2 regions of the Micromonospora sp. NPDC050397 genome follow, and region 2 is predicted to be linked to the other one. Evidence: predicted binding sites of a transcription regulator. Region 2 holds the regulator's gene; the other holds the start of a gene.
The links. The regulator HrcA, encoded in region 2, represses chaperone genes, less so after heat shock. The targets are predictions, from matches to a motif close to GGTTNGCACNCTCNNNNNGAGNGTGCNAACC.
Positions count from the first base shown of each region.

Region 1: the regulator HrcA is predicted to act here: its motif matches at 12,072-12,102, upstream of groL (chaperonin GroEL).

Region 1 is NZ_JBJDPS010000018.1:65,095-79,764, forward strand. It holds gene ACI2K4_RS32215 (aromatic acid exporter family protein) at 1-380, opposite strand, end outside; gene ACI2K4_RS32220 (metal-dependent phosphohydrolase) at 438-1,256, shown strand; gene ACI2K4_RS32225 (DUF4031 domain-containing protein) at 1,325-1,588, opposite strand; gene ACI2K4_RS32230 (FAD-binding oxidoreductase) at 1,625-3,031, shown strand; gene ACI2K4_RS32235 (hypothetical protein) at 3,046-3,636, opposite strand; gene ACI2K4_RS32240 (glycerol-3-phosphate dehydrogenase/oxidase) at 3,792-5,600, opposite strand; gene ACI2K4_RS32245 (S8 family serine peptidase) at 5,913-8,459, shown strand; gene ACI2K4_RS32250 (GNAT family N-acetyltransferase) at 8,561-9,598, shown strand; gene ACI2K4_RS32255 (hypothetical protein) at 9,905-10,153, shown strand; gene groL (chaperonin GroEL) at 10,201-11,823, opposite strand; gene ACI2K4_RS32265 (cold-shock protein) at 12,622-12,825, opposite strand; gene ACI2K4_RS32270 (GNAT family N-acetyltransferase) at 13,250-13,732, shown strand; gene paaN (phenylacetic acid degradation protein PaaN) at 13,819-14,670, opposite strand, start outside.
Region 2 is NZ_JBJDPS010000010.1:155,695-170,364, forward strand. It holds gene ACI2K4_RS26965 (16S rRNA (uracil(1498)-N(3))-methyltransferase) at 1-180, opposite strand, end outside; gene ACI2K4_RS26970 (DUF6493 family protein) at 238-3,003, shown strand; gene dnaJ (molecular chaperone DnaJ) at 3,131-4,261, opposite strand; gene hrcA (heat-inducible transcriptional repressor HrcA) at 4,395-5,417, opposite strand; gene ACI2K4_RS26985 (DUF4870 domain-containing protein) at 5,672-6,352, shown strand; gene hemW (radical SAM family heme chaperone HemW) at 6,455-7,678, opposite strand; gene ACI2K4_RS26995 (enoyl-CoA hydratase-related protein) at 7,696-8,481, shown strand; gene ACI2K4_RS27000 (hypothetical protein) at 8,674-9,537, shown strand; gene ACI2K4_RS27005 (MOSC domain-containing protein) at 9,577-10,221, opposite strand; gene ACI2K4_RS27010 (GlsB/YeaQ/YmgE family stress response membrane protein) at 10,408-10,689, opposite strand; gene ACI2K4_RS27015 (NUDIX domain-containing protein) at 10,771-11,301, opposite strand; gene lepA (translation elongation factor 4) at 11,298-13,190, opposite strand; gene ACI2K4_RS27025 (DUF4240 domain-containing protein) at 13,365-13,979, opposite strand; gene ACI2K4_RS27030 (DUF4240 domain-containing protein) at 13,996-14,529, opposite strand; gene ACI2K4_RS27035 (phosphotransferase) at 14,619-14,670, shown strand, end outside.

The DNA.
Region 1 (14,670 bases), on a different contig from region 2:
AGCGTGACGATCAGCCCGAGCTGCCACGGTCCGCTGCCGACGACGATGATCAGCAGGTCGCCGATCCCGATCCCGACGGCGACCCCGAGGATCAGCTCGACGGTCCGGCGCAGCCGCTGGCCGAGCGAGGCCGCCAGGGTGCCGACCGCCGAGATCGGCGCGAAGACCGGGTCGGTGTTGCCGAGGATGTCGTGCGAGATGAACCAGGAGAGCAGGGCCGCGACGCCGGCCTGTAGGGCGAGGACGAAGTTGGCCCGGACGGCGTCCATCCGGTCCCGCACCGTGGTCTTGGAGCGCGCGCCCAGCTCGCTCACCATGTGGTTGACCCGCTCGCTGTCAAGGTCTGCTGCCGAGCGGACCTTGTTCCGGGCGGACTCCATGGCCGGGACTACCCGCCGGTCGCCCGGTGAATCCTGCTCGACGCGACGGATCGCGGGATGACCGAGCCGTTCGGCGACGACCACGCGTACCCGGGCGACCTGGTCGCGCGGTGGCGGGCGGCGGCCCGGGGCGCGGGCGCCACCGCTGCCGATCCGGCCCTGGTGGCGGCCGGCGAGGGGCTGCTGCGCCGGTGGCGCGAGCCGCACCGGCACTACCACACGGTCGACCACCTGACGGCCGTCCTCTCCGTCGTCGACGCCGAATCGGCCTGGCTCGACCATCCCGGGCCGGAGCGGCTCGACCATCCCGGGCCGGAACAGCACGACCATCCCGGGCCGGAGCGGCTCGACCATCCCGGGCCGGAACAGCACGACCATCCCGGGCCGGCGAGCGACCTGGTCCGGCTGGCGGCGTGGTGCCACGACGCGATCTACGAGCCCCGATCGGCCGGTGACGCCAACGAACGGGACAGTGCGGCCCTCGCCGGCGAACTGCTGACCGGGCTGGGGCTGCCGGGCGCCGCCGTGGCCGAGGTCGAACGCCTGGTGCTGCTCACCGCCGGGCACCGGACCGAGCCGGGCGACCGGGCCGGTTCGCTGCTCTGCGACGCCGACCTCGCGATCCTCGCCGCCCCGCCGGCCGAGTACGACCGGTACGCCACCGCGATCCGCCGGGAGTACGCACACGTGCCGGAGGACCTGTTCCGCGCCGGACGGGCGGCCGTACTCCGGGAACTGCTCGCCCTGCCGACCCGCTACCGGTTGCCCGACCTCGCCGCCCGGTGGGAGCGGCCGGCGCGCGCAAACCTCACCCGTGAACTGGCCCGGCTCGCACCCGGCGACGGCCCCGACATCGACTCCCCCGGATCGCCGTGAGACATGGATCGCCCATGAGAGGTGGGGCGCCGTGAGAGGTGAATCGCCGTGAGAGTGCCGGCGGCGGATCAGGAGACGGAGTGTTTCGGCCGGCGCAGGTTGGCGGTACGGAGCAGGCGGGCGATCTCCCGGCTGGGAACCACCCGGGCGCCGAGCCAGACGGCCATCGCGAACCGGTTCTCCGGCAGGTCGTAGTGGTCCCGGTCGAACGCTCGGGGCGGGGAACCGAGCATCTCCGCGAAGACGTGCAGCTCAGCGTAGGACACGTCGCTGACCAGGTGGGACCAGAGCCGGTCGCGGTACGGCCAGGCGGGCGGATCGACGTACACCATGGTCCTCACGGTAGTCCGGCGGCTAGCCTGCCACCCATGGTCCGATCCAGCCTGATCGACGAGCTGCGCGCCGCCCTCGGTACGGCGGCGGTGCTGACCGACCCCGATCTGCTCCGGGGTTACCAGCGGGACGAGGCGGATCTCTGCGCGTCCGCGCCGCCCTCGGTGGTGGTCCGCCCCCGCACCACCGCGGAGGTGGTCGAGGTGGTGCGGCTGGCGTCGGCGTACGACGTACCGGTGATCCCGCAGGGTGCACGGACCGGGCTGGCCGGTGGGGCGAACTCGGTCGACGGGGCGCTGGTGCTCGCCACCACCGCGATGGACCGGGTCCTGGAGATCGACCCGGTGAACCGGATCGCCGTGGTGCAGCCCGGGGTGGTCAACGCGGCCCTGGCCGCCGAAGTGGCCCGGCACGGCCTGCGTTACCCGCCCGACCCGGGCTCGTGGGAGTCGTCCACCATCGGCGGCAACGTGGCCACCAACGCGGGCGGCATGTGCTGCGTGAAGTACGGCGTGACCACCGAGTACGTCCTCGGCCTGGAGGTGGTGCTCGCCTCCGGCGAGGTGTTGCGCACCGGTCGGCGTACCGCCAAGGGGGTGGCGGGTTACGACCTGACCCGGCTCTTCGTCGGCTCGGAGGGCACCCTCGGGGTGATCACGGAGATCACCCTGGCCCTGCGTCCGGCACCGGAGGAGTCGCTGACCATGGTCGCGGTCTTCCCCTCGATCGCCACCGCCGGGGCGGCGGTCGCCGAGATCTCGTCCCGGGGACTCTCCCCGAGCCTGCTGGAACTGCTGGACCAGACCCACCTGCGGGCGATCGAGGCGTACCGGCCGATGGGGTTGCGTACGGACGCGCGGGCACTCCTGCTCGCGGCGGTCGACACCGGCTCACGGGCCCCGGCCGACCTGGCCCGGCTCGCCGCCGCCTGCACCGAGACCGGCGCCGACGAGGTCTTCACCGCGACCGACCCGGTCGAGGCCGCTGCCCTGCTCCAGGCCCGGCGGCTGGCCCATCCGGCGATGGAGCGGTACGCCGCCGAGGCGTTCCCGGGTGGGAACGGCGGACTCTTCCTCGACGACGTGGCGGTGCCACGCAGCCGGTTGGCCGCTCTGCTGGACGGGGTCGAGCGGATCGCCGAGGAGCAGAAGGTGCTGATCGGCGTGGTCGGACATGCCGGCGACGGCAACATGCACCCATTGATCGTGGTTGACCGGGCGGATCCGGAGAGCGTGGCGCGCAGCCAGCGCGCCTTCGACGCGATCATGGAGCTGGCTCTCACCCTCGGCGGCACCTGCACCGGCGAGCACGGCGTCGGCCTGCTCAAACGGGACTGGCTGGCCCGGGAGATCGGCCCGGTCGGGATGCGGGTCCATTATGCGATCAAGTCGGCACTCGACCCCGACGGCCGATTCAACCCGGGCAAGGTCGTCCCAGGTTGAACCGGGCACCGTCCTCAGAGCGGGGTGATGCCCTCCAGCAGCCGGACGATCGCGCTGGCGGTCGCGGGAGCGCCGCTGGGGCACGCCTGCCAAACGACCGTGATCCGGCCGGTGTTCAGGGCGTACGAGCTCGCGTTGCGGCAGCGGGGCCGGTTCGCCTCACGCCCCTCGGCGGCCAGCTTCGGGTCGGCGAGCAGCCCCTGTAGCCGCTGCCGCTGCGAGGCGTTCAGCGTGCCGTTGTCGTCCCGGGAGCCGGCCCGGTAGCTCCACCGGCCGTCCTCCTCCACCGTCAGCGACTGGGCACCCTGGGTCGAACCGCCGGTACGCACGATCGAGACCCGGGCCGGGGTGGGGCTCGGCGACTTACTGGTCCGGCTCGCGCTCGGCCGGGGCGTCACGCTCGCGCCGGGGGTGGTCGGGGCGACGGTGGGCGAGGGAGCCGGCGGGGTGGCCGGTGGCGCCTCGGCGGTGGGCGTCTCCGGCGCCGACGAACCCGCCTCCCACAGCGGCGGTCCCGCATCGCTCTGTCCGCAGGCGGCCAACGGCAACACCAGCAGACCAACGGCGATGACGGGTACGGCACGTAGCCACAGCCGGACGCTCATTCGACCCACCGTACGGGCAGCGGATCGCGGACGCAGCAATCGAACGTGAACGGATCGGACCTGTTGTGCGGCAGAGCGCCGGTATTCCCCACATCTGTCCGATGTGCACCCTGTCGGTGACCGGACCGACCATCGGTCGCCGCCGCCCTCGCCGGTCAGCTCGGCAACTCCACCCCGGTCACGCCGGAGCCCCGGTCGGCGGCGAAGCCCCGTACGTCCGGCACACCGAGCCGGGCGGCGTCGGCGGTCGCGTCGTCGGGCATCCGCTGCGACTGCCGCTCGGCCTCGACCCGGGCCAGGTAGTGCTCCACCTCGCGGTCCCGGACCTGAGCGTCCCAGCCGAGCACCCGACCCATGATCTCGGCGGCGTGCTCGGCCGACTCGGTGCCCCGGTGGGCGGTCTCGAACGAGATCCGGGTCCGCCGGGTCAGTACGTCGTCCAGGTGCAGCGCCCCCTCCGCGCTGGCCGCGTACGCGACCTCGGCGGCTAGGTACTCCGGTGCCCCGGCCAGCGGCGAGGCGAGCAGCGGGTCGGCCGCGATCAGGGCGAGCAGATCGACGGTGAGGGTGCCGTACCGCTCCAACAGGTGCTCGACCACACCGACCTGCACCTCGTGCCGGCGGGCCAGGTCGGCCCGGTCCCGCCACATGGCCGGGAAGCCGTCCGCACCGAGCAGCGGCAGGTCGGCCGTACGCGACGGGCGGGCGTTGCCGAGCCGGCGGGCCGCCCGGTCCACCACGTCGCTGGCCATCACCCGGTAGGTGGTGTACTTCCCGCCCGCCACCAGCAGCAGGCCGAGCATCGGCTCGACCACCGCGTGTTCCCGGGACAGCTTCGAGGTGGAATCCGCCTCGCCGGAGAGCAGCGGGCGCAGCCCCGCGTACACGCCCTCGATGTCCGAGGTGGTGAGCGGCCGGTCGAGCACCATGTTCACCTGTTCGAGCAGGTAATCGATGTCGCGGGCGGAGGCCGCCGGGTGGGCCCGGTCGAGCCGCCAGTCGGTGTCCGTGGTGCCGATGATCCAGTGACCGCCCCACGGGAGCACGAAGAGCACCGAGGTCGCCGTACGCAGGATCAGCCCGGCCTCGCCGGTGATCGCCGAGCGCGGGACGACCAGGTGCACGCCCTTGGAGGAGCGGACCCGCAGCCCCGGACGGGCGCCGATGTCGCCGAGCATCCGCGACATGTCGTCGCTCCACACCCCGGTGGCGGCGATCACGGTACGGGCGCTCACCTCGAACTCGGCGTCGGGCGAGCCCGGACGAGCCTCCATGTCGCGGACCCGTACCCCGGTCACCTCGCGGGCCTGCCGGAGCAGGCCGACGGCGCGAGTGCTGGTCACCACGGCCGCGCCCAGGCTCGCCGCCGTCCGGGCCAGGGTGACGACCAGGCGGGCGTCGTCCATCTGGCCGTCGTAGTAGCGGATCGCCCCGGCGACCGCGTCGGCCCGCAGGCTCGGGAAGAGGCGGCGGGCACCCTCCCGGGTCAGGTGGCGGTGCAGCGGCATCCCCCGCCCGCCGCCGAAGAGACCGGCGAACGCGTCGTACGCGGCCACCCCGGCGCCGTAGTAGGAACGTCGCCAGGCCCGCGCGGGCAGCGCCGCCGGGCCGGCTCCCGAGGGGAGCGGGACCAGGATCGGCACCGGCCGGACCAGGTGCGGCGCGAGCCGGGTGGCGAGCAGACCACGTTCGGTGAGCGCCTCGTGCACCAGACCGAATTCGAGCTGCTCCAGGTAGCGCAGGCCACCGTGGATAAGTTTGCTGGACCGGCTGGAGGTGCCGGCGGCGTAGTCGCGCGCCTCCACCAGGGCGACCCGGAGTCCGCGCGACGCGGCGTCGAGGGCGGCGCCCGCGCCGGTCACCCCACCACCGATCACGAGTACGTCGAACCGCTCGCTCCGCAGGCGACGCAGATCCGCCGCGCGGCGGGCCGGTGAGAGTTGACCGGCGGTGTACCGGGAGATATTCGGATCGCGCACCCGTCCACGTTAACCGCCCTCGGTGAACAGTTCTCCCCCTCGGTGGGTCGTACTGTGTCCGACATGCAGGTCGGACCCCCGCAGCCCGCCGAAGATCCATCTCTCCCGCCGATCCCCCCGCCCTCGCCGCCCGGCCGGGGTCCACTGCCACCGCCCTCGCCGCCCGCCGGCGGTCCGCTGCCGCCCTCGCCGCCCGCCGGCGGTCCGCCCTCGCCACTCGCCGACACTGCGCCACCGCCATCGCCGCCCGGCTGGGGTCCGCCGCCGCCCGGGACACCGCCCTGGCCGCCGGGACCGATGTCGGCTCCCCCGGGCCCTGGGCCCTGGCCGGTGGTGGCCGCCGTCCTGGTCGGCTGCTGGGCGGTCGCGGTGACCGTGGGCGCCCAGGCGGTCGGCTGGCTGGTCGAACAGCTCCTGCTGGTCGGCGGGCTGACCCAGCCGGTCTGGGTGTGGCCGGTAACCGGGCTCGTCAACGCGGTGCTGGTCGGCGTACCGGCCGGGCTGCTGGCCGGGCTGCCCCGGTCACCGACGGTCCGGGCCACCGGGCGGGTCTGGCTGGTCGGCGCGATCGCACTCGGCGGATTCGGTCTACTGCGGGTGATACCGCTGGCCCGGCACGAGGGCTACCTCGCCGCGCTCACCGTAACCGCCGCGTTGGCGGCGATTCTCGTACGCTGGCGCGCCCGCCGCCCCCGCCCGGCGCTCGCCCCGGCGCGGCCCTCCGCCGGCACCTGCTGGGCGGTCACCGCCGGACTGGCGCTGCTGCTGCCGTGGCTCTGGCTCGGCGCACTGGGCGGCGCGACCGAAACCGTGCTGGCGGTCACCGCCTCGGCCGCCGTCGGCTGGTTCGCCGCCGAACTGCTCGACCCGACCTACTGGACCGGTTACGAGCGCCGGGCCGACGGCACCACGGCCGGTCCGGCCCGGTTGGTGCTGCTCGGCGGGCTGGTGGCCGGGGTCACCCTGGCCCTGCTCGCGGGCGGGATTGGAGCCGCCGGCAGCCAACTCGCCGTCCTGCTGGCCCTGCCGGCGGCCGGCTTCACCGTCGCCGCGCTCCGCCGAACGATCCACCCGACCAACTCGGCCGCCTCGGCCGGCTCGGCCGCCTCGGCCGGCTCGGCCGCCTCGGCCGGCTCGGCCGCCTCGGCCGGCTCGGCCGCCTCGGCCGGATCAGCCGGATCAGCCGGCTCGACCGGCTCGACCGGCTCCGGCTCGACGGGATCAACCGGATCAACCGGGTCGGCTGGGGGGCACCTACGGCCGGGATCGGCGACGGCGCCGACCGGCTGGCTGGTCGGGCTGGCCGTGCTCGGCCCGCTGGCCCTGGTCGACCCGGAGGAGATCTCGATCCTGCTGGCCACCAGTCGGGACGTGCCCTACTGGACATTGCTCGCCGCCACCGCCGCGCTCGGCATCGCCCTGCTCTCCGGCCTCGGTTACGGCCTGGCGTTCGCCCGGGTACGGGCCACGCTCCCGCGCCGGCTGGTGGCGGCCTCCGTCGCCGCGGTGCTGGTGCTCGCCTCCGCCGGGGTGTACCTCGGACTCGGCCAACCCGGCCTGTACGGCGAACGTCTCTTCGTGGTGCTGAAGGAGCAGGCGTCGCTGGACGACCTGGCGGCAGGCCCGACCGGCCCGACCGGTCAACCGAGCCGGGTACGCGAAGTCCACCGCCGGCTGATCGACACCGCCCAGCGGTCCCAGGCGGACCTGCGTCGCCAACTCGACCGCTGGCACCTCGACTACACGCCCTACTACCTGGTCAACGCGATCGAGGTGGACGGTGGTCCGGCCGTACGCGGCTGGCTGTCCCGCCGGGACGACGTCGATCGCGTCCTGCTCGGCCAACGGATCCGTCCCCTGCCCGAGCCGCCCGGCACCACCCACGGCGACCAGCCGGCGCCGAACGTACCGGCCTGGAACATCAGCCAGATCGGTGCCGACCGGGTCTGGACCCGGTTGGGCGTCGACGGCTCCGGCATCGTCGTCGGCAGTTCCGACTCGGGTGCGGACGGTCGACACCCGGCACTGGCCGGCGGTTTCCGGGGCGGCGACGACTCCTGGTTCGACCCGTGGAACGGCACCAAATTCCCGGACGACCAGGGTGGTCACGGCACGCACACGCTCGCCTCGGCGGTCGGTGCCGAGAACGTCGGCGTGGCACCCGGCGCGGAATGGATCGGTTGCGTGAACCTCGACCGTAACCTCGGCAACCCGGCGCGCTACCTGGACTGCCTCCAGTTCATGCTGGCGCCCTTCCCGAACGGCGCGGACCCGTTCACCGGCGGTCGCCCCGAGCGGGCACCCCAGGTGCTGACCAACTCGTGGGGCTGCCCGCCGATCGAGGGCTGCGACCTGGGCGTACTCCGCCCTGCCACGGCCGCCTTCGCCGCCGCCGGCATCTTCTTCACCGCCGCCGCCGGCAACACCGGACCACGCTGCGGTTCGGTCGACGACCCGCCGGCTCCGTACTCCGATGTCCTCACCGTCGGCGCGGTCGACCGTGAGCGGCGGGTGGCACCGTTCTCGAGCCGGGGTCCGGCGGCCGGCGGCGCCGCAAAGCCCGACCTGGTCGCGCCCGGTGCCGACGTGCTCTCGGCGATGCCGGGCGGCGGGTACGCCACGCTCAGCGGCACCTCGATGGCGACCCCACAGGTGGCCGGGGTGGTGGCGTTGATGTGGTCGGCCAACCCCGCGCTCATCGGTGACCTGGCCCGGACCCGGCAGATCCTCCGCACCACCGCCTCCCCGGTGGCAGGACCCACCACCGACTGCGGACCCACCAGCAACTCCACCGGCGCCGGCCTCCTCTCCGCCGAAGCCGCCGTCCGCGCCGCCCAGGGGTAAGGAAGGGCCCCTTGTTATCGCTTTTTGTATAGGAAGGGGCCCTTCCTAACCAGCCGGGGCGGGCAGCGGAGCAGGGGCGCGATGTCCTATGGTCGGCGGTCGTGGATTACGACTTCTCGATCATCGAGCTGACCGACGACGACGTACCCGCGGTGGTGGCCCTCTGCGCCGAGGCGCTGGACCTGCCGGACGACGCGGCCGAGGCGTCCGTGATCGTGACCCGGCTCCGCGACACCACAACCCTGCCGGCTGCCACCACCCGGCGCCGTACGGTCGGTTTTGTCGCCGTCGCGGACTCCGCCACGGTCGGCGTGGTGCTCGGTTCGATCGCCCACCGCGACCCGTCGCTCGGTCATGTCGACTTGATCGCGGTGCACCCGTCGCACCGCAGGCGGGGAATCGGGCGGGCGCTGGTGGCCCGGATCGAGGGTGCGCTCTCCGGGCTCGGCGCGGGCTCGGTGCTGCTCGCCGGCAACCCACCGCACTACGCCTGGCCCGGCATCGACGTGCGTTACACCCCGGCGATCTGTGCCGCCATGGCGCTCGGCTACGAGCAGGAGAACACCGCCTGGAACATGACCGCGGACCTGTCGTACGACGAGTCGCCGGCACTGCGCACCACCGAACCGGCGCAACGGCGACTCGCCGATCAGGGCATCACGGTACGTCGGGCCGAGCCCGAGGACGCCGACGCGATCGTCGGGTTCGCCCGGGAGACGTTCGGTGCCGGCTGGGGCGGTGAGGTCGCCGACTCGATCGGTCGGGCCGGCGCCGGCTGCCACATCGCCGTGCGGGAACGGCAGGACGACGGCGGGGAACAGGACGACAACAAGCGGCCAGACGACGGCGGGGAACAGGACCGCGACGAGCGGCCGGGCGACGGTGGGAAGCGGGTCGAGGTGCTCGGCTTCGCCGCGTACGGATCGTCCCGCCCGAGTTGGTTCGGGCCGATGGGCACCGCACCGGCGGCGCAGGGACTGGGCATCGGCGGGGTGCTACTCCGGCGTTGCCTGGCCGACCAGCGGGCGGCCGGGCACGAGCGGGCCGAGATCGGCTGGGTGGGTCCGGTGCCGTTCTACGCCCGTAACTCCGGAGCCCGGATCGAACGCGTTTTTTTCCTCTACCGCAAGCAACTCTGAACGCGGACCGCGCCCTTCTTATCGCGTGCCGCGTGCCGCGTGCTGCGGGCCGCGTATCGCGGGCCGCACGCTGCACATATCGCGGGCCGCGTATCGCCTGCCACATGCCGCGTATCGCGGGCCGTATGCCACGTATCGCGGGCCGTATGCCACGTATCGCCTGCCGCTTGCTGCGTATCGCGAGCGCGGGTCGTGAAGCAACTCCGAAACGTCAGGAAGAGGGCGAATAGGAGATATCCGTTTATAGTGCCGTTTCTCAGCACTGTCCCCTGCCGGCCTCCTACCGTTTGGGCGAAGGAGGAAATCATGGCGAAGGACGACGAAGCGACTGACGATCCCCCGGCCGCCGCCTGGGCCAGGATGGCAGCCGAGATCCCGGCCGACACGCCGGTACATCGCCTCGATTACGGCGACGCGGACCAGCGGATCGAGATGGATGGGACGGACGAGCTCACCTCCGACGAACCACTGGAGATGGTCGACGCCCCGGTTCAAATCAGAAAACCGTTCTCCCGCGCCGACAAGCAGCGCAATCAGCGGCGACTGCCGACATGACAAAGGGGCGGACCGCTCGCGCGGCCCGCCCCTTCGGGAGTCTGGACTCAGAAGTCCATGTCCCCGCCGCCCGGCGCAGCCGCCGGGGCCGGGTTCTTCTCCGGCTTGTCCGCCACCACCGCCTCGGTGGTCAGGAACAGGGCCGCGATCGAGGCCGCGTTCTGCAGCGCCGAACGGGTCACCTTGGCCGGGTCGATGATGCCGGCCTTGAGCAGGTCGACGTACTCACCGTTCGCGGCGTTGAGGCCGTGGCCCGGCTCCAGGTTGCGCACCTTCTCCACCACGACGCCACCCTCGAGGCCGGCGTTGACGGCGATCTGGCGCAGCGGGGCGTCGAGCGCGATCTTGACGATCTGCGCACCGGTCGCCTCGTCACCCGCGAGGTCGAGCTTGTCGAAGGCGGTCTTGCCGGCTTGCACCAGCGCGACGCCACCACCGGGGACGATGCCCTCCTCGACGGCCGCCTTCGCGTTGCGAACGGCGTCCTCGATGCGGTGCTTGCGCTCCTTGAGCTCGACCTCGGTGGCCGCGCCGACCTTGATCACCGCAACACCGCCGGCCAGCTTGGCCAGGCGCTCCTGCAGCTTCTCACGGTCGTAGTCGGAGTCGCTCTTCTCGATCTCGGCCCGGATCTGGTTGACCCGACCCTGGATCTGGTCAGCGTCACCGGCACCGTCGACGATGGTGGTCTCGTCCTTGGTCACCACGACCTTGCGGGCGCGGCCGAGCATGTCGAGGCCGACGCCGTCGAGCTTCAGGCCCAGCTCCTCGCTGATGACAGCGCCACCCGCGAGGATCGCGATGTCGGTCAGCATGGCCTTGCGGCGGTCGCCGAAGCCCGGAGCCTTGACGGCGACGGACTTGAAGGTGCCCCGGACCTTGTTGACGATGAGGGTGGCCAGCGCCTCGCCCTCGACGTCCTCGGAGATGATCAGCAGCGGCTTGCCCGACTGCATGACCTTCTCCAGGATCGGCAGCAGGTCCTTCACCGAAGCGATCTTGCTGTTGACGATCAGGATGTAGGGGTCGTCGAGGACGGCCTCCATCCGCTCCGGGTCGGTCCAGAAGTACGGCGAGATGTAGCCCTTGTCGAAGCGCATACCCTCGGTGAGCTCGAGTTCGAGCCCGAAGGTGTTGCTCTCCTCGACGGTGATGACGCCTTCCTTGCCGACCTTGTCCATCGCCTCGGCGATGATCTCACCGACGGTGGTGTCACCGGCGGAGATCGACGCGGTGGAGGCGATCTGCTCCTTGGTCTCGACGTCCTTCGCGAGCTTGGCCAGCTCCTCCGCCACCGCAGCCACCGCGGCCTCGATGCCCCGCTTCAGGGCCATCGGGTTCGCGCCGGCCGCGACGTTGCGCAGGCCCTCGCGGACCAGCGCCTGGGCCAGGACGGTCGCCGTCGTCGTGCCGTCACCGGCAACGTCGTCGGTCTTCTTGGCGACCTCCTTGACCAGCTCGGCGCCGATCTTCTCGTAGCTGTCCTCGAGCTCGATCTCCTTGGCGATGCTCACACCATCGTTGGTGATGGTGGGGGCGCCCCACTTCTTCTCGAGCACGACGTTGCGGCCCTTCGGGCCGAGCGTCACCTTGACGGCGTCGGCGAGCTGGTTCATGCCCCGCTCGAGGCCACGGCGGGCCTCTTCGTCGAACGCGATGATCTTGGCCATACGGCGTTGTCCTCCTGGACACTCACGGCCGCCCGAGCCGGTTGGTCCGGATCGGCCGCCTGACTACGCACCTTCGGACGTCACCACTGCGCTGGCGCGCGGCACGATCCGGTGCGGTCACACCGGACCAACTCCCGCGCGCTAGGCGGCAGTGACGTCCGTCGGTCGGGCCGGACAGCCCGCGACGACCGGCCATCCGCCCCGCTCCCGTCACCGGTCGCGAAACCGTGGCCCTAACCGCCCCGACCTTCTGGCACTCACACCGCGCGAGTGCCAATCACTTGTTTAGCACTCTCCCATGGCGAGTGCAAGCGAGTGCGCCAGAGCGGGCGCGGCGATCCACCCCGGCACGGGCCCAGGGCGCCTGCGGCGACCAGCAAGAACTCCAGCGCCGCCGGGCAACCACCGGCACCGGGCGGGGCGGCGTACGCGGCACCGGCGGGCCAGCGACACGGGAGCGACGTACGGGTGAACGGTCGGGGCGCCAAATGGCAGCAGCGAGCAAAAGCCCCAATTCACGGGAAAGTACTACAGACTCGGACAATTCACGAGTCCGTCACACAACGGGCAGCATCAGCCCCAATGCGCGGCACCATCCGGATCGGTACAGCCGGACGGGGCGGCGACGACCGCACGCCGACGTTCGGGCGCACGTACGCCAGGGTGGGTCCGTTGGGACGAAACCGATGACAGGGACGCCGCACTACCCGGCAAGCCGACGACGCCCCGTCGAATCGAAGTCGATTGTCGTTATCGCGGTATTCGATCAGTCAGACAACCGGTAGGTCAGATCGACGTTCAGGCGAGCAGGCGCACCTTCTCGGCCTGCGGGCCCTTCTGACCCTGGGCGATTTCGAACTCCACCCGCTGGCCGTCGTCGAGCGCCTTGTAACCATCCATCTCGATCGCGGAGAAATGGACGAATACGTCCTGCCCGCCGTCGACCGCAATGAAGCCGTAGCCCTTTTCACTGTTGAACCACTTGACGGTGCCCTGTGCCACGGTGCACTTCCTCACTTCGATCGTGCTGGGTCGCAAACCCCCGGTGTCGACGTACGTCGACCGGAGCCGCCGACTCGGTGGACCATATCGTCCGACGAAATCAGCAGCCGAAATCGCACGCTACACGAGGTCCGACCTCGGTGCACTACCACAAAAGGGACAGCAGGTTTCACTCTCCACCCACACCAACACATTGCCGCCACATCGTCAGGCGTCTTTACCTCGTACAATTGATCATGTATATCGCGCGGACCCGGCCGGGCGGTTGATCCTCAATCCGGTTGCCGGGCCGGCCCAGCGAGGGTAGGCATGCCTGATGACCAGCGTGCCGACATGGCCCACAACCGCACCGCCCGACAGGTCCGACGCCGGCCGCGACGCCTGGCCCCGGGTGCGGCGGATCCGGCCGACGGACACCGCGCGGATGCGGGCGCTACGGCTGGAGATGCTGGCCGACGCTCCGCTGGCCTTCCTCGAAACGGTCGCCGAGGCGGCGGCCCGGCCACACGGCGAGTTCGCCCAACGGGTTCGGCACAGTGCCCACGGCGGCGACATCGCCGCGTTCGTCGCCGAGATGCCGCCCGCAAACCCCGGTTCGCCGGCCGCCGGTCGCCTGGTGGGGCACCTGGGCGGGCACGCGGTGCCGACCGAACCCGGCCTCACCGTGATCTTCGCGGTCTACGTCACCCCGGCGCTGCGCGGCACCGGCCTCCTCGCCGACCTGGTCGAACAGGTGGCCGCCTGGTCCCGGGCCGCCGGACGCCCGGAACTGATGCTGGAGGTGGTGGTCGGCAACGACCGGGCGCTGCGGGCGTACCAGCGGCTCGGTTTTGTCGACACCGGCGTACGGGTTCCGCACCCCCGCGTGCCGGCCCTGACCGAGTTGCAGATGCGTCGCCGCGCCTGACCTCCCGCCCCGCCCACCATGCCGACGGTGTTAGGAAGGGCCCCTTCCTATACAAAAAGCGATAACAAGGGGCCCTTCCTTACACCTCAGATGTGGCGGCGGGACTGGACGACGCGGAACCGGTTGGCGACGTACGCGCCGTCGGTCAGGGCCGCGTTGGCCGCCGCGTTCGCGCCGCTGGCGTGGAAGTCGGAGAAGGCTGCCGACTGGTTGACAAAGACGCCACCGGTGAGGTTGCAGGAGAGGTGCACCCCGGCGTCGAGCGCCGCCGACTCGGCCGCGTCGAGCACCTCCTCGTCGGTGGCGTAGACCGCCGCGGTCAACGCGCCCCGCGCGCCCACCGTCTCCCGCAGGATCTCCAGGCTGTGCGCGGTGGAGTCGGTGGCGATCGCGAACGAGATCGGCCCGAACCACTCCCGGCCGTAGGTCCGCACGTCGTCCGCGCCGAGCCGCACGATGGTCGGCGTACGCACCACCGCGTCCGGGTAGGCCGGATGCTCGACGGTACGCGAGGCGAGCACCACCTCACCGACCCCGGCGACCTCCTCCAGCCGGCCGAGTACGCCGTCGTTCACGATCGCCCCGGTGAACTCGACCGCGCGGGCCGGGTCACCGGTGAGCTTGCCGATCGCGCCGGCGATGCCCCCGGTCACCTCGTCGAAGCTCTTGTGACCCTGGTCGGTCTCGATGCCGGAGGCCGGGATCAGGATGTTCTGCGGGGTGGTGCACATCTGACCGCTGTAGAGGGTCAGCGAGAACCCGATGTTGCGGCACATGCCGGCGAAGTCGTCGGTGGAGTCGACCACGATGGTGTTCACGCCGGACTTCTCGGTGTAGACCACGGCCTGGCGGGCGTTGTTCTCCAGCCAGTCGCCGTACTCGGTCGAGCCGGTGAAGTCGATGATCCGGACCTCCGGACGCAGCGCCAGCGTGCTGGC
Region 2 (14,670 bases):
CGTGCCCCGGCCAACGGCGGTGACCACCGCCGTCGCCGTGCCGCCCCGCCCGTCGGCGAGCAGCAGTTCCTCACCCACCCGCAGCCGCTGCACGGTGGCGGCGTGGTGGCCCTCCGGCCCGTCGAGGGTGAACACGTCACCCGTGGGCAGGGCTTCGACCAGGAACAACGGCACGGACACGAGCAACAGGCTAGTCGGTCGCCGAACCGGCTGGATCGGGTCGGCTACCGTCACCCGATGCCGCCGCCCACCCCGCTCGCCGAACTGCTCTCCCTGCCGCAGTCCGCGCTCGTCGACCGGCTCTGCGCCCTCACCGCCGAGGAACGGGAGACACTGCGGCGGTCGGCCCGCCGCGCCCGAAACGCCAACGACGCCCACATGTACGGGGACACCGGAGGTCGCTACAGCCCGTCGGCCGCCACCAGGCTGGGCCTGATCCTGCTGGCCACCGAACCCGCCGCCGACCAGCACTGGCCACACCGGGAGGGAAACTCCACCTTCGACGCCGAATGGCGGATCGTGGTCAGCCGGGGACAGCGGTTCCTCGACGCGCTCGCCCGCGCGCAACTGCGCTGGATGGCGGAGACCATGGCCGGGGTGGCCGAGTTCGAGCTGATCCGCGACCACCAGCGCGCCGGCACCGTGACGCTGACCGTCGACGACACCTACGTACTCGCGATGATCAGCGGACTCACCGGGCGGTTCCAGGGCCGCCAGAGTAAGGCCAACCTGCTCCGGGCGGATCCGGAGCTGCTCGACCGGGCGTTCTGGCGGATCTTCGAGGTCGAGGGGAACCGGGAGGTGAGCCTGACCAACGTCGACCGGTTCCAGGGAGCCGAGACCCAGTCCTGGCAGGAGGCGGTGCTGGAGCTCGCCGCCGACGGCACGATCGACCGGCAACGGGTGCTCGACCGTACCCTCGCCGCCCTCGCCGCCGGCTTTCCGCAGTACCGGGCCGGCTGGTTCAGCCGCCTCCACGACGCGCTGCACCCCACCGTCGACGAGATCGCCACCCGGCAGGCCGCGTACGCCGGACTGCTGCGCAGCCCACTCGGCCCCACCGTCACGCTGGCGCTCGGCGCGCTCACCACGCTGGAGAACGCGTCCCGGCTCGACGCCACGCTCGCCGCCGCCGGGCTGGCCGCCGCCGTCCACGTGCCGGCCCGCACCACCGCGACCAGGGCGGTACGGCTCGCCGGCCGGATCATGCGACGCGACACCACCGCCGGGCTCGGTACGCTCGCCGCCGCCCTGCGGCACCCGCACGCCGACGTACAGTCCGCCGCCCTGGCCGAACTGCGCCGCCACGGCGATCCGGCCGCCCGCGCCGAGGTCGAACGTCGACTCGACCAACTCGCCCCGAGCCCGGCCGCCACCGCCCGGCAGTGGCTGAGCCAGACCGGCGGCCCCACGCCGGGCAGCACCACGGCGGGTCCGGCCCACCCTCGTCCCGCACCCGCCGTAGCCGTACCCGCCGAGCCGGCCTCCATCGAACCGATGCCCGTCGAACCGATCACGGAGCCGGCGGAACTGGCCGAGGCGCTCGCCGTCCTGCTGGCCCATCCCGACGACGCCGAACTGGGCGAACGATGCCTCGGTGCGGCGGCCCGCCTCGGTGCCGATCCGGCGGTCTACGCCCCGCTGAGCAAACGGGCCCACCGGCTCCACCGCGACGCCGTCAACGGCCTGTTCCACGGCAACACCCTCAGTGTCAGCACCCTGGTCCTGGCCTGCGCGGGCGAGCGACCGGTCGGCCACCGGCGTCCCAAACACCACGACTCCGTCATCGCCGGCCGGTTCGACGAGGTCATCCACCTGCTGCGGGCCGGCGAGCGCCGCCAACTCCTGGCCGAGCCGACCCACCACGGCGGCTGGGTCGAGCCGAGCGTCCTGGTCCACCGGCTGAGCACGGCACCCACCGGGACGCCACCGCCGGGTGTCGTGCCCCACGAGGTGCTGCCGCTCGACACCGTCGCCGCGCTGCTGCGGCTCGGTCCACCGACCGCCGACCGGACCGCACCGCTGACCGGGATCACCACCGGCACCATCGCGCTTCCGGAACGGCTCCGCGGTCCGCTGACGTACGCGCTCGGCGGTCCACCGCCGGCCCAGCCGGTCACCGACGACCACCCGCTCTGGATCGCGGCGGCCCGCGCCCGTGCCCCGTACGACGACGACCCGTGGCTGCGCGCGCTGCCCACCGGCGCCGACGAGCCCCCGCTCGACGTCGGCGGTGCCGGTCAGGTCCCCCGTTGGGAGGTCGAGGTGATCCAACCCCGGCGCGGCGGCCAACCCAGCCGCTTCTGGACCCTCGAAGTGAAGCCCAACAGCGACGCTCCGGCCCCGGCACGGGCCGACGACCCGACCCGGCCGACGGTGTCGCTGGCCCAACTGCACGTCAGGCCCTGGACGTACGACGGGCCGCCGGTGGAGCCCGCCCCCCGGTGGGGCTGGGCCAGCCTGGTCTGGCCGGGCAACATCGACCCGGTGCTCGCGCTCGGGCTCGACGCGCTCTGGAACGCCGTGCACGACATCGCCGAACCGGACGCGACGGCGGCGCTGGAACTGCTCGCCACTTCCCCCGCCGCCCCCGGCACGCTCGGCCGCCACCTGCTCGCCACCGGATTCGCCTCGGCCTCCGTGGCCGAACGGACCGCCGCCGTCGACGCCGCCGCCGTTCTGCTCCCGCACCGGGTCGGAGTGGTCGAACTGGCCGCCGCGATGCTCCAGGTCGCGCCGGCCGTACCGGTGAACCGCTGGACCGCCGCGCTGACCGAGCTTGCCACGGCCGGGCACGGCGACCAGGTCCTGGCCCTGCTCACGGCCTTGCTGCCCGGACTGGACCGGTCCACCCGTGGCCTGCACGGGCTGGTCGAGCTGCTCCGCGACGAACACCTGCGGGCCAACATCCCGGTCACCGACCCACCCCTGCGCACCTGGCTCACCGCCGTCGCAAAGGGCAACTCCAAAACCGCCAAAGCCGCCACCACGCTAACCCCCTAACCCCACCCTCCCCGCCCCCCGCTCCCCCGCCCCGCGATCTAGGGCATATCCACGCCCACGGAGATCCACCAACGACGATCCACCCTAGATCGACGAAACGGGGGGGGAGGAGGGGGTGGGGGGTGGGCTAGTGGCCGTTGAAGGCGTCGCGCATGCGGGAGAAGAAGCCGCCCTGCTTGCTCAGCTCGGCGACCTCCTCGCCCCGGGTCTTGGCGAAGTCGCGCAGCATCCGCTCCTGGTCGGCGTCGAGCTTGGTCGGGGTCCGTACGTCCAGGTGGACGAAGAGGTCGCCCCGGCCGGTCCCGCGCAGGTGCGGTACGCCCCGGGCGCGCAGCCGGATGGTACTGCCCGGCTGGGTGCCGGCCTTGACGTCGACCGGCTCGTCGCTGTCGAGAGTCTTGATGGTGAGCCGGGTGCCGAGGGCGGCGGCGGTCATCGGGACGGTGACCCGGCAGTGCAGGTCGTCGCCCTTGCGGGAGTAGACGTCGTGGGTCCGCTCGGAGATCTCGACGTAGAGGTCACCGGCGGTGCCACCGCCCGGGCCGACCTCGCCCTGCTGGGCCAGGCGGATCCGCATGCCGTCCTCGACCCCGGCCGGGATCTTGACGGTGAGCGAGCGGCGGGTACGAACCCGGCCGTCCCCGGCGCAGGTGGGGCAGGGGTGCGGGATGACGGTGCCGTACCCCTGGCAGACCGTGCACGGCCGGGAGGAGACCACCTGGCCGAGGAAGGTGCGCTGAACCGACTGCACCTCGCCCCGCCCGCCACAGGCCTCGCAGGTGGCGAGGTGGGTGCCGGCGGCGGTGCCCGCCCCGGCGCAGGTGGTGCAGAGCACGGCGGTGTCGACGGTGATCGGCGCCTCCACCCCGAAGGCGGTCTCGTTCAGGTCGAGTTCGAGACGGAGGATGGCGTCGGCGCCCGGCCGGGTACGCGGGCGCGGTCCCCGGCTCGCACCGGCGGCGCCGAAGAAGGCGTCCATGATGTCCTGGAAGCCGACGAACGGGCCGGCGCCACCGGGTCCGGCACCGCCGCCACCGCCGGGCGCCAGCGGGTCCCCGCCGAGGTCGACGATCTGTCGCTTCTGCGTGTCGGAGAGGACCTCGTAGGCGGCGTTGATGTCCTTGAACTTCTCGTGCGCCTCCGGGTCCGGGTTGACGTCCGGGTGGAACTGCCGCGCCAGCTTGCGGTAGGCGCGCTTGATCTCGTCGTCGGAGGCCTCTCGGTTGACGCCGAGAATCCCGTAGTAGTCCTTGGCCACTGTGTTCCGTGTCCCCATGTCAGTCGTACCGTCCGCCGGTCGTCAGGTCAGCTTGTCGATCAGGTCCGCGCCGTGCTCCCGCCAGCCCGGCGTCTTCGGTAACGCTCCGGTGCCTCCCGCTGCCCCGGTGCCATCAGTTCTGCGCCAGCAGGTCGCCCACGTACCTGGCCACGGCGCGTACGGTCGCGATGGTGCCGGGGTAGTCCATCCGCGTCGGACCGAGCACGCCGAGCCCGCCGAGGATGGTGTTGCCGGTGCCGTACCCGGTGCTCACGACCGAGGCGGCCCGCAGATTGTCGATCTCGTTCTCGTCGCCGATCCGAATCCGCAGCGTACTGGGTTCGACCTCACCGAAGAGCTTGAGCAGGATGACCTCCTCCTCCAGCGCCTCCAGGATCGGACGCAGCGAACCCTGGAAGTCGAGCAGCCCGCCCCTGGTCAGGTTGGCGGTGCCGGCCAGCGCGATCCGCTCCTCGTGCCGTTCGACGAGGGTCTCCAGCAGCACCGACGCGAGCGTCGCCATGGCCGGGCGCAGTTCGGGCGCGATCTCGTCGACCAGCGCCTGGACCAGCGGCGGGGTGTCGGAGAGGCGGCAGCCGACGAGCTTCTCGTTGACCATCCGGCGCAGGTCGGTGACGTCGTCGGCGAGCAGCGGCGCGGGCATCTCGACCAGGCGCTGTTCGACCCGTCCGGTGTCGGCGATCATGACGAACATGAGCCGGGTGGTGGAGATCGGCACCAGTTCGAGGTGACGCACGGAGGAGCGGGCCAGGCTCGGGTACTGCACCACCGCGACCTGCCGGGTGAGCTGGGCGAGCAGCCGGACCGTACGGTGCACCACGTCGTCGAGGTCGACGGCACCGACCAGGAAGCGCTCGATCGCCCGGCGCTCGGCCGGGGTGAGCGGCTTGACCCGGGACAGCCGGTCGACGAAGAGACGGTAGCCACGGTCGGTGGGCACCCGGCCCGCACTGGTGTGCGGCTGCCGGATGTAGCCCTCCTCCTCGAGCACGGCCATGTCGTTGCGGACGGTGGCCGGCGAGACGCCGAGCTGGTGCCGTTCGACCAGGGCTTTGCTGCCGACCGGCTCCTGGGTGGAGACGTAGTCCTCCACGATCGCGCGCAACACGTCGAGCTTGCGGTCGTCGAGACCCATTCTCACCTCCCTGCGACCGGGTCGGAGCGAGCACCCGGCCCACCAGTCTGGCACTCGACTGTAACGAGTGCCAGTCTACGACGTGGGCCCGGCCGATCGCGATGATCAACCGTGCGCCCCGGCCGGAGATCTTGGGGTAATTGCTGGACGGTAGCCGACCCGCTGTCGGCATAACAGCTTCAGTCGTCAATTGTCCAGAGAAAGTCACTGGTGATAAGTGGCGTCACTTGATCGGTGCCCCTACCGTGACCCACATGACTGAACCGCCTCGCCCGCCCGGGGACAACGGCCCCGGCGGCAACCCGCCGGAACCACCGACCACGCCGTTCACCTCCCCCGGCTCGTACTCGAGCCCCGGCGAGAGTCCGCCTCCGGGCTACGGCCCGCCACCGCCGTACCAGGCGTCCCCGCCCACCTCCGGTGGCGGCTACCCGCCCCCCGGCGCCTATCCACCCCCGGGCGCCTACCCGCCTCCGGCCGAGGGCGGCTACCCGCCGGCCGGCGGCTACCCCCCGCCGGGTGGTTACCCCCCGCCCGGGGGCTACCCCCCGCCCGGTGCCTACTACGGCGGCGGGGCCCCGGGCGGCTTCGCCAACGGCGAGGAGAAGACCTGGGCCATGGTCGCCCACTTCGGCGGCGCGGCCGGCGCCTTTGTCAGCGGCGGCGTGGCGGGCTGGATCGCCCCGCTGGTCGCGTACCTGGTCAAGGGGAACACCTCGCCGACCGTACGGGCGCACTCCACCGCCGCGCTGAACTTCCAGCTACTCTGGTCGATCATCGGTGTGGCGGGTTACATCCTGCTCTGCATCGGGATCGGGATCGTCGGCGTGATCGCCGCGTGGGCCCTCGGCACCATCTTCGGGATCATCGCCGGGGCCAAGGCGGTCAACGGCGAGTACTACAAGTACCCGATGTCGCCGAGTTGGATCAAGTAGCGGTCGGCCTTCGGAACGGGGCCGGGTAACGTCCCGGCCCCGTTCCGGCACCGGCACGGACTCCGGCACCGGAACCGGCTGCGGCACGGACTCCGGCACCGGCTACGGCAGCAGGTCCCGGACCACCGCGTCGGCGAGCAGCCGGCCGCGCAGGGTCAGCACCGCCCGGCCGGACTCGTACTCCGGGCGGCTGAGCAGGCCGTCGGTGAGCGCCCGCTCGGCGCCGGCCCGACCCACCCCGTCCAGCCCGGCCAGCGGCAGGCCGGACGCCAGCCGCAGCCGCAGCATCACGTCCTCCACGTGCTGGTCGTCGCCGCTGAGCAGCTCCCGGGCGTGTCCCGGGGACTCACCGGCGGCCAGCCGGGCCGCGTACGCGGTGGGGTGTTTGACGTTCCACCAGCGCACGCCGCCGACGTGGCTGTGCGCCCCCGGCCCGAGGCCCCACCAGTCGCCGCCGGTCCAGTACAGCAGGTTGTGCCGGCACGCGGCGTCCGGCGTGCGGGCCCAGTTGGAGACCTCGTACCAGGAGAAACCGGCCGCGCCGAGGGCCTGCTCGGCGGCCAGGTAGCGGTCCGCCGCCACGTCGTCGCTCGGGTACGGCAGCTCCCCGCGCCGCATCCGCGCGGCCAGCCGGGTGCCGTCCTCGACGATCAGGGCGTACGCGCTGACGTGGTCGACGCCCGCCTGCGTCACCGCGTCGAGCGAGGCGGCGAAGTCCTCGGCGCTCTCCCCCGGCGTGCCGTAGATCAGGTCCAGGTTCACGTGGTCGAACCCGGCGTCACGGGCCTCCAGCGCCGCCTGGACCGCCCGTCCGGGGGTGTGCCGACGGTCGAGCAGGGCGAGCACCCCGGGCGCGGCGGACTGCATCCCCAGCGAGATCCGGGTGTATCCGGCGGCGCGCAGCGCCTTGAGCGAATCCGGCGTCACCGACTCCGGGTTCGCCTCGGTGGTGATCTCCGCGTCGGCGGCCAGCCCCCAGGTGCGGTCGATCCCGTCCAGGATCCGGGCCAGGTCGTCGGCGGGCAGCAGGGTCGGGGTGCCACCGCCGACAAAGACGGTGTCCACCCGGCCCGGCGGGGCGTCGCCGAGCACCCGTCCGGCCAGCGCCAACTCGGCCAGCACCTGGTCGGCGTACTCGTCCCGGGCGCCCCCGCCCCCGAGTTCCGTCGCGGTGTACGTGTTGAAGTCGCAGTAACCGCACCGACTGGCGCAGAACGGCACGTGCGCGTACACCCCGAAGCCCCGGGCGCCGACGGCGGTCAGGGCGGAACGGGGCAGCGAACCGTCGGCCGGGACGGGTTCGCCTTCGGGAAGGATGCCGGGCATGCGACTAGTGTGCCGGCATGACCTCCGCCCCTGACACGCTCGTCCGGGTGTCGACGGCGTCCGGGGTGACCACGCTCACCCTGGACAGCCCGCACAACCGCAACGCGCTCTCCACCCCGCTGATGACCCAGCTCCTCGCCGCGCTCGCCGAGGCTGTGACGGACGACACGGTACGGGCGGTGGTGCTGAGCCACACCGGGCCGGTCTTCTGCTCCGGCGCCGACCTGAAGGAGACCGCGGAGGCGTACGCGACCGGCTCCGTACCCGCCGGCCGGCTCGGTGACGTGCTCGCCGCCGTACGGGAGTGCCCGAAGCCGGTCGTCGCGCGGGTCGCCGGCCCGGCGCGCGCGGGCGGCCTGGGTCTGATCGCCGCGGCCGACCTGGCGGTCTGCGCCCGGGACGCCACCTTCGCCTTCACCGAGGTACGGATCGGGGTGATCCCGGCGGTGATCTCGGCGACCGTTCTGCCCCGGTTGCAGCCCCGGGCCGCCGCCGAGCTCTATCTGACCGGTGAGACCTTCGACGGGGACCGGGCCGAACGGATCGGGCTGGTCAACCGGGCGGTGCCGGCGCAGGAGCTGGACCCGACCGTGGCCGCGTACTGCGCCGCGCTGGTGAAGGGGGCGCCGGGTGCCCTGGCCGGCACGAAGGAGCTGCTGCGCCGCCCGGTCGGCCCGGACCTGCGGGCCGAACTCGCCGAGTTGGGCGCGCTGTCGACCGGCTACTTCCTCTCCGAGGAGGGGCGGGAGGGAATCTCCGCGTTCCGCGAGAAACGGCCGGCTCGTTGGGTACCCGGGGCATGAGCGGCGTGAACGCGCGCCAGGCATCGATGTGAATCCGATGAAGTATCGGTGAGCACAGGTTTACCGGGAATACAAGGCTGGTCGGAGGTACGGCGTCGGCACGTACGCTAGGCGCTGTCCCACCGGCCGTCCCCGCCCCCGAAACGGGCGGACATCGGTATGGACGGATCAGGCCGACCGGACGAGCAGGGGGTGCGGGTGCGGACTCGAGCGATGGTGGCCGCTGGCGTGGCGCTGGCGGCGGTTGCCGCCTTCGGGGTCTACCTCGGCTCACGCGAGATCGTCGGGAAGCTGCCGCTGCCGACCGCGATCCAGGGCTGCACGGTCGAGGCGGAGGGTCGGGTCAACCTGAACCCGGAGCAGATGGCGAACGCTGCGACCATCGCCGCGATCGGCGTGAAGCGCAAGATGCCCGAACAGGCGGTCGTGGTCGCCCTCGCGACGGCGTTCCAGGAGTCCAGGTTGGAGAACCTGGCCGGCGGCGACCGCGACTCGATCGGGCTGTTCCAGCAGCGCCCCAGCCAGGGTTGGGGCAAACCGGAGGAGATCCGCGACCCGCGTTACGCGGCGAACAAGTTCTACGCCGCGCTGAAGAAGGTCAAGGGCTGGGAGACGATGCGGGTCACCGACGCCGCCCAGAAGGTGCAGCGTTCGGCGTTCCCGGAGGCGTACGAGAAGTGGGCCGACGAGTCTGCCGTGCTCACCCGGGCACTGCTCGGCAACGCGACCGGCGCGGTCGCCTGTACCGTGGGCGCCGAGCCGCTGGTGCGGGGTGCCGCCGCGGCAGCCGCCCTGGTCGACGGCCTGAACCTGGACTGGGGCAAGCTCCAGACGACCGTACCGGCCGAACTCACCGGGCTGGCGGTGCCGGCGGCGAACCTCCAGACCGGTTGGCGTTACGCCCACTGGCTCGTCTCGCACGCGGGCGACAACGGCGTCAAGCGGGTCACCTTCGAGAATCTCGAATGGACCGCGGACGAGGGCACCTGGACCGCGCTCAAGAAGGGCGAGGCGAACTCCGCCCTCGTGGTCGCCGAGGTCTACGCCGAGGGGTGACCCGGGGCGTTCATCGCGGCGCCCCGGCGGTCCGGGCGTTCATCGCGGCGCCCCGGCGGTCCGACGGATCACCCGTTCCCGGATGTGCTCGGGAAGCTCCGGCACGTCGAGCAGACGCGGCAGCAGTTCCGGGGTGATGTTGAGGGCCCGAAAGGTCTCCCCGATGGTGACGCCGTGCGCCGGCCGGTGCACCACCGTCACCTCGTCGCCCGCGCCCACCTCACCCTCGCGGAGAACCCGCAGGTACGCCCCGGGTGTGGCGCGGGCGGTGAACCGCTTGATCAGGTCCCGTACGCCCCAGAAGCCGGCGAAGGTGCGGCAGGGCGTACGCGGCTGGCTCACCTCCAGCAGCGCCGTACCGACCTGCCACCGTTCTCCGATCACCGCACCGGTCAGGTCGATCCCCTCGGTGGAGAGGTTCTCGCCGAACCCGCCGGGCGGGATCTCCCGACCCAACTCCCGCGACCACCAGGCCGCGTCCTCCCGGGCGTACGAGTAGACGGCCTTGTCCGGCCCGCCGTGGACCGCGGTCTCGCCGACGAAGTCACCGGCCACGCCTCCGGCGCGCAACAGGATCCGGCCCGGGTTGGGCCGCTTGTCGATGCCGCTGCGTCCGCTCGGGTCACCGGCCCACGGGGCCGTGGTCACGATGGCCAAATTTACCGAGGTGAGTCTGCCCGTCATGGATGCAGCCTACGGCCGCCGCCGGCGCCCCGGCGGACCACGTCGGGGGCGAGCACCGCGAGGATCGCGGTGAGGTCGCCGGCCCGGGCCGCGGTCAGGAACGCGGTGCGCACGGCAGGGGCGCCGGACCGGATCGGTCGGGCGCCCCTGGCCGTGCAAACGTGTTACGGGGAGGTGGTACGGGGATCAGTAGCGGCTGACGCTACGGCGACCGCCGACACCGGCCACGATGGCCACCGCGATCGCCGCGACGACCACCTGGACCAGCAGCTCCCGCCAGTCGATGCCGGCGGTCTCGGTGGCGATGCCCGCGGCCCGCGCGATCACCGTACCGAGCAGTGCGGCGCCCACGCCGATCAGCATGTGCAGCCACATCGGCATGTTCTGCCGTCCGGGCACGACCAGGCGGCCGAGCGCACCGACGATGAGGCCAACAATGAGGGCGGTGATGATACCGAGAACAGTCATCGGTCGTCTCCTACTCGGATCGGTCACACCTTGTCGTGTGGTGACCGCATAGTGCCCGACCGCCGGAGATTCCAAACCGACTCAGATCATGAGTTGTCGCGCCGCCGCCCGAACGGCCGCATCCATCGTCTCGAAGGCCAAAGTGGGCGGATCCGCCAGGGGGAACCAGGTCATCTCGGACGACTCCGTCGGATCGATCCTGATCTCGGCACCGACTGGAAGAGTCGCCAGGTAGAAGATGTCGAGCACCGGAAGGGTCTCGCGCTGGTAGTCGTAACTGCCGACGTACATGCCGACGAAGTCGCCGAGGATCACCTCGACGCCGAGTTCCTCCCGCCCCTCGCGGATCGCCGCCGCCTCCGGGTGTTCCCACCCGTCGCAGAAGCCGCCCGGGGTCTCCCAGAGCCCGGACCTGGGCTCGGACGCCCGGCGCAGCGCCAGGAACCGGGGCGCGACCGGGTCACCGTCGAGCAGGACGAGGCTGGCGGTCGGGCGGGCGTTGACAAAGAGCGCGTAGCCGCACGCGCCGCAGGCCGTCGGCGGGGCAGAGGGCAGCGGCGCGGCGCAGCGCGGGCAGAAGGCGGCGTCCGGCCCGTACGTTCGCGGCGTCACTTCTTGCCGGCCGCCTTGCCGCCCTTGCCGTCGCCACCGGAGTCGTCCGAGGAGAGCGCGGCGATGAACGCCTCCTGCGGCACCTCGACCCGGCCGACCATCTTCATCCGCTTCTTGCCTTCCTTCTGCTTCTCCAGCAGCTTGCGCTTACGGGTGATGTCACCGCCGTAGCACTTGGCGAGCACGTCCTTGCGGATCGCCCGGATGGTCTCGCGGGCGATCACCCGGTTGCCGATCGCGGCCTGGATCGGCACCTCGAACTGCTGCCGGGGAATCAGCTTCTGCAGCTTGGACGCGATGCTGACGCCGTAGTTGTACGCCTTGTCCTTGTGCACGATCGCGCTGAACGCGTCGACCGGCTCGCCGTGCAGCAGGATGTCCACCTTGACCAGGTCGGACTGCTGCTCGCCGGAGGGCTCGTAGTCGAGCGAGGCGTAGCCCTTGGTACGGCTCTTGAGCTGGTCGAAGAAGTCGAAGATGATCTCTGCTAGGGGCAGCGTGTAGCGCAGCTCCACCCGGTCGGCGGAGAGGTAGTCCATGCCGAGCAGGGTGCCCCGCCGGCCCTGGCAGAGCTCCATCACCGCGCCGACGTAGTCGTTCGGGGTGAGTACGGTCGCCCGCACCACCGGCTCGTACACCTCGGCGACCTTGCCGCTCGGGTACTCGCTGGGGTTAGTGACGGTGATCTCGTTGCCGTCTTCCAGCTTCGCCCGGTAGACCACGTTCGGCGCGGTGGAGATCAGGTCCAGGTTGTACTCCCGCTCCAGCCGCTCCCGGATGATCTCCAGGTGCAGCAGGCCGAGGAAGCCGCAGCGGAAGCCGAAACCGAGCGCACCCGAGGTCTCCGGCTCGTAGTCGAGCGCGGCGTCGTTGAGCTTGAGCTTGTCCAGCGCGTCGCGCAGGTTGGGGTAGTCGGACCCGTCGATCGGGTAGAGGCCGGAGTAGACCATCGGCTTCGGGTCCTTGTAACCGCCGAGCGGCTCGCTCGCCGGCCGCGTGTTGAGGGTGACCGTGTCACCGACCCGCGACTGGCGTACGTCCTTCACACCCGTGATCAGGTAGCCCACCTCGCCGACGCCGAGCGCGCCGTGCTTCTCCATCTCGGGTGAGATGACGCCGATCTCCAGCAGCTCGTGCACCGCGCCGGTGGACATCATCTTGATCCGCTCGCGGGCCTCGATCCGGCCGTCGATGACCCGGACGTAGGTGACCACGCCCCGGTAGACGTCGTAGACCGAGTCGAAGATCATCGCGCGGGCCGGCGCGTCGGCGTTGCCGACCGGCGGCTTGAACTGACGGACGATCTCGTCGAGCAGGTACGGCACGCCCTCGCCGGTCTTGCCGGAGACCTTGATGCAGTCGCTCGGCTCGCATCCGATCAGGTGCGCCAGTTCCTCGGCGTACTTCTCCGGCTGGGCGGCCGGCAGGTCGATCTTGTTCAGCACCGGGATGATGGTGAGGTTGTTCTCCATCGCCAGGTAGAGGTTCGCCAGCGTCTGCGCCTCGATCCCCTGCGCCGCGTCGACCAGCAGCACCGCGCCCTCACAGGCGGCCAGCGACCGGGACACCTCGTAGGTGAAGTCCACGTGGCCCGGGGTGTCGATCATGTTGAGCACGGCCTGCTCGCCCTGCTGCTCACCCTCGCGCACGGTCCAGGGCATCCGGACCGCCTGGCTCTTGATGGTGATGCCACGCTCGCGCTCGATGTCCATCCGGTCCAGGTACTGCGCCCGCATCTGCCGCGGGTCGACCACGCCGGTGAGCTGCAACATCCGGTCGGCCAGGGTCGACTTCCCGTGGTCGATGTGGGCGATGATGCCGAAGTTCCTGATCCGGCCGGGGTCGGTGGCACCAGGAGTGTTCGCGCCGGGGTCGGGCGTCGGTGGCACGGCGGTCCGTTCTAGTCGGGCTGGCAAGCGGGTCGGGCTGGCAAGCTGCGCTGGTCGGGCTGGTCGGCGGTACGCGACGGCCGCTCGGGCCGGACCGGTACGCGACGGTCGGCACGGCGCCGACCACTCTCTATGATCCCATGCCCGCCGGAAGCCCCGGAGCAGCCGGTCGGGTCACGCCGAGCGGAACGCCCAGCCGGCCGGCGGGGTCTCGACCGGCGGGACCGGGAACATCCGGGCCAGTCGGGGGAATCGGGCGACCACCTCGGCCGGATCGCGCGGGTTCCAGCGCTCGTCGGACGGCTCCGGCGTGAGTTGCACGTCGTGACCGTGCCGCTCCAGCACCACGTCCAGCTCCTCGGACCCGTCGGTGATCCGCTCGTACGCCTCGTCCGCCACGTAGTCGAGCTCCTCCCAACTCGGCCACTCGTCTTCGGCCCAGTCGCGCAACGCCCGCCCGGCCAGCCGCTGAACCGCGGGCAGCTCGGCCAGTTCGTCCGGGTCGCGTACCACCCGTTCGAACCCGTCCCGCCCGAGTCCGACCAGCCACGCCTGGAAGTAGTGGAACCCGTCGTCGGAGCAGAGACCACCACAAATCCGGTACGCCGCACCCCACAGCAGGTGGCTGTCGGCCCGGCGGCGCAGCTCGTCCAGCCGGAGCGTGAAGTCCATGATCTCGGCGGCCGGCAGCTCGGCGAGCCGGTCGGTGAGCCACCGCAGCCGGTCGTCGGGCGTGTCGGCCCGCAACGCCGAGCGCTCGATCAACTCCCAGAACCCGTCGGTGTCCATTCGGCGCAGGCGCCGGTCACTCGGCGGGCGGCTCGACGAAGAGCGCCGCGAGCCGGGGCAACTGTTGGCGGGCCGAGTCCTCGTCGTCGAAGTCCCAGAACTCGCCCAGCTCCGGGTAGGTCGCGTGCGGTTGGGCCGGCATCTCGGCGGCGGTCGCCTTCAGGTGGGCGTTCCGGGCGAGGTGCAGCACCTCCTCGGCCTCGAACTCCTGACCGGTCACCGCCGCCTGCCGCACCGCCGGCAGCGCGGCCAGTGAGTCCGGGTCCTTGACCGCCTGGGCGAAGGTCGCCCGCCCCTGGAGGAGGAGCCAGCAGCGGAAGTACTCGAAGCCGTCGTCGGAGCAGCCACCGTTGATCAGGTAGGCCGCGCCCCAGAGGTCCGCCCGGTAGGAGGCCGCCAACACCCGCCAGAGGTGCTGGTCGAAGCCGACGATCTCGACCACGTCCCGCTCCGCCAGCAGGGCCACCGCCCGCGCGATGATCGCCTCGGTCTCGCCGTCGGCACCCGTGCGGGCCTCGTCGATCAACGCCCAGAACTCGTCGGTCCTCATGTCCCGGCAGTCTGGCAGACCACTGTGACAACCGGGTCGCACCGTCGCCGGTACGGCGTCCGGACGGCCGGCTGAGGCAGGATGGAGGCATGTCCGCGAGCCCGTTGCCGCTGGTGCCGTACGGTGCGACCGCCGTCCGAC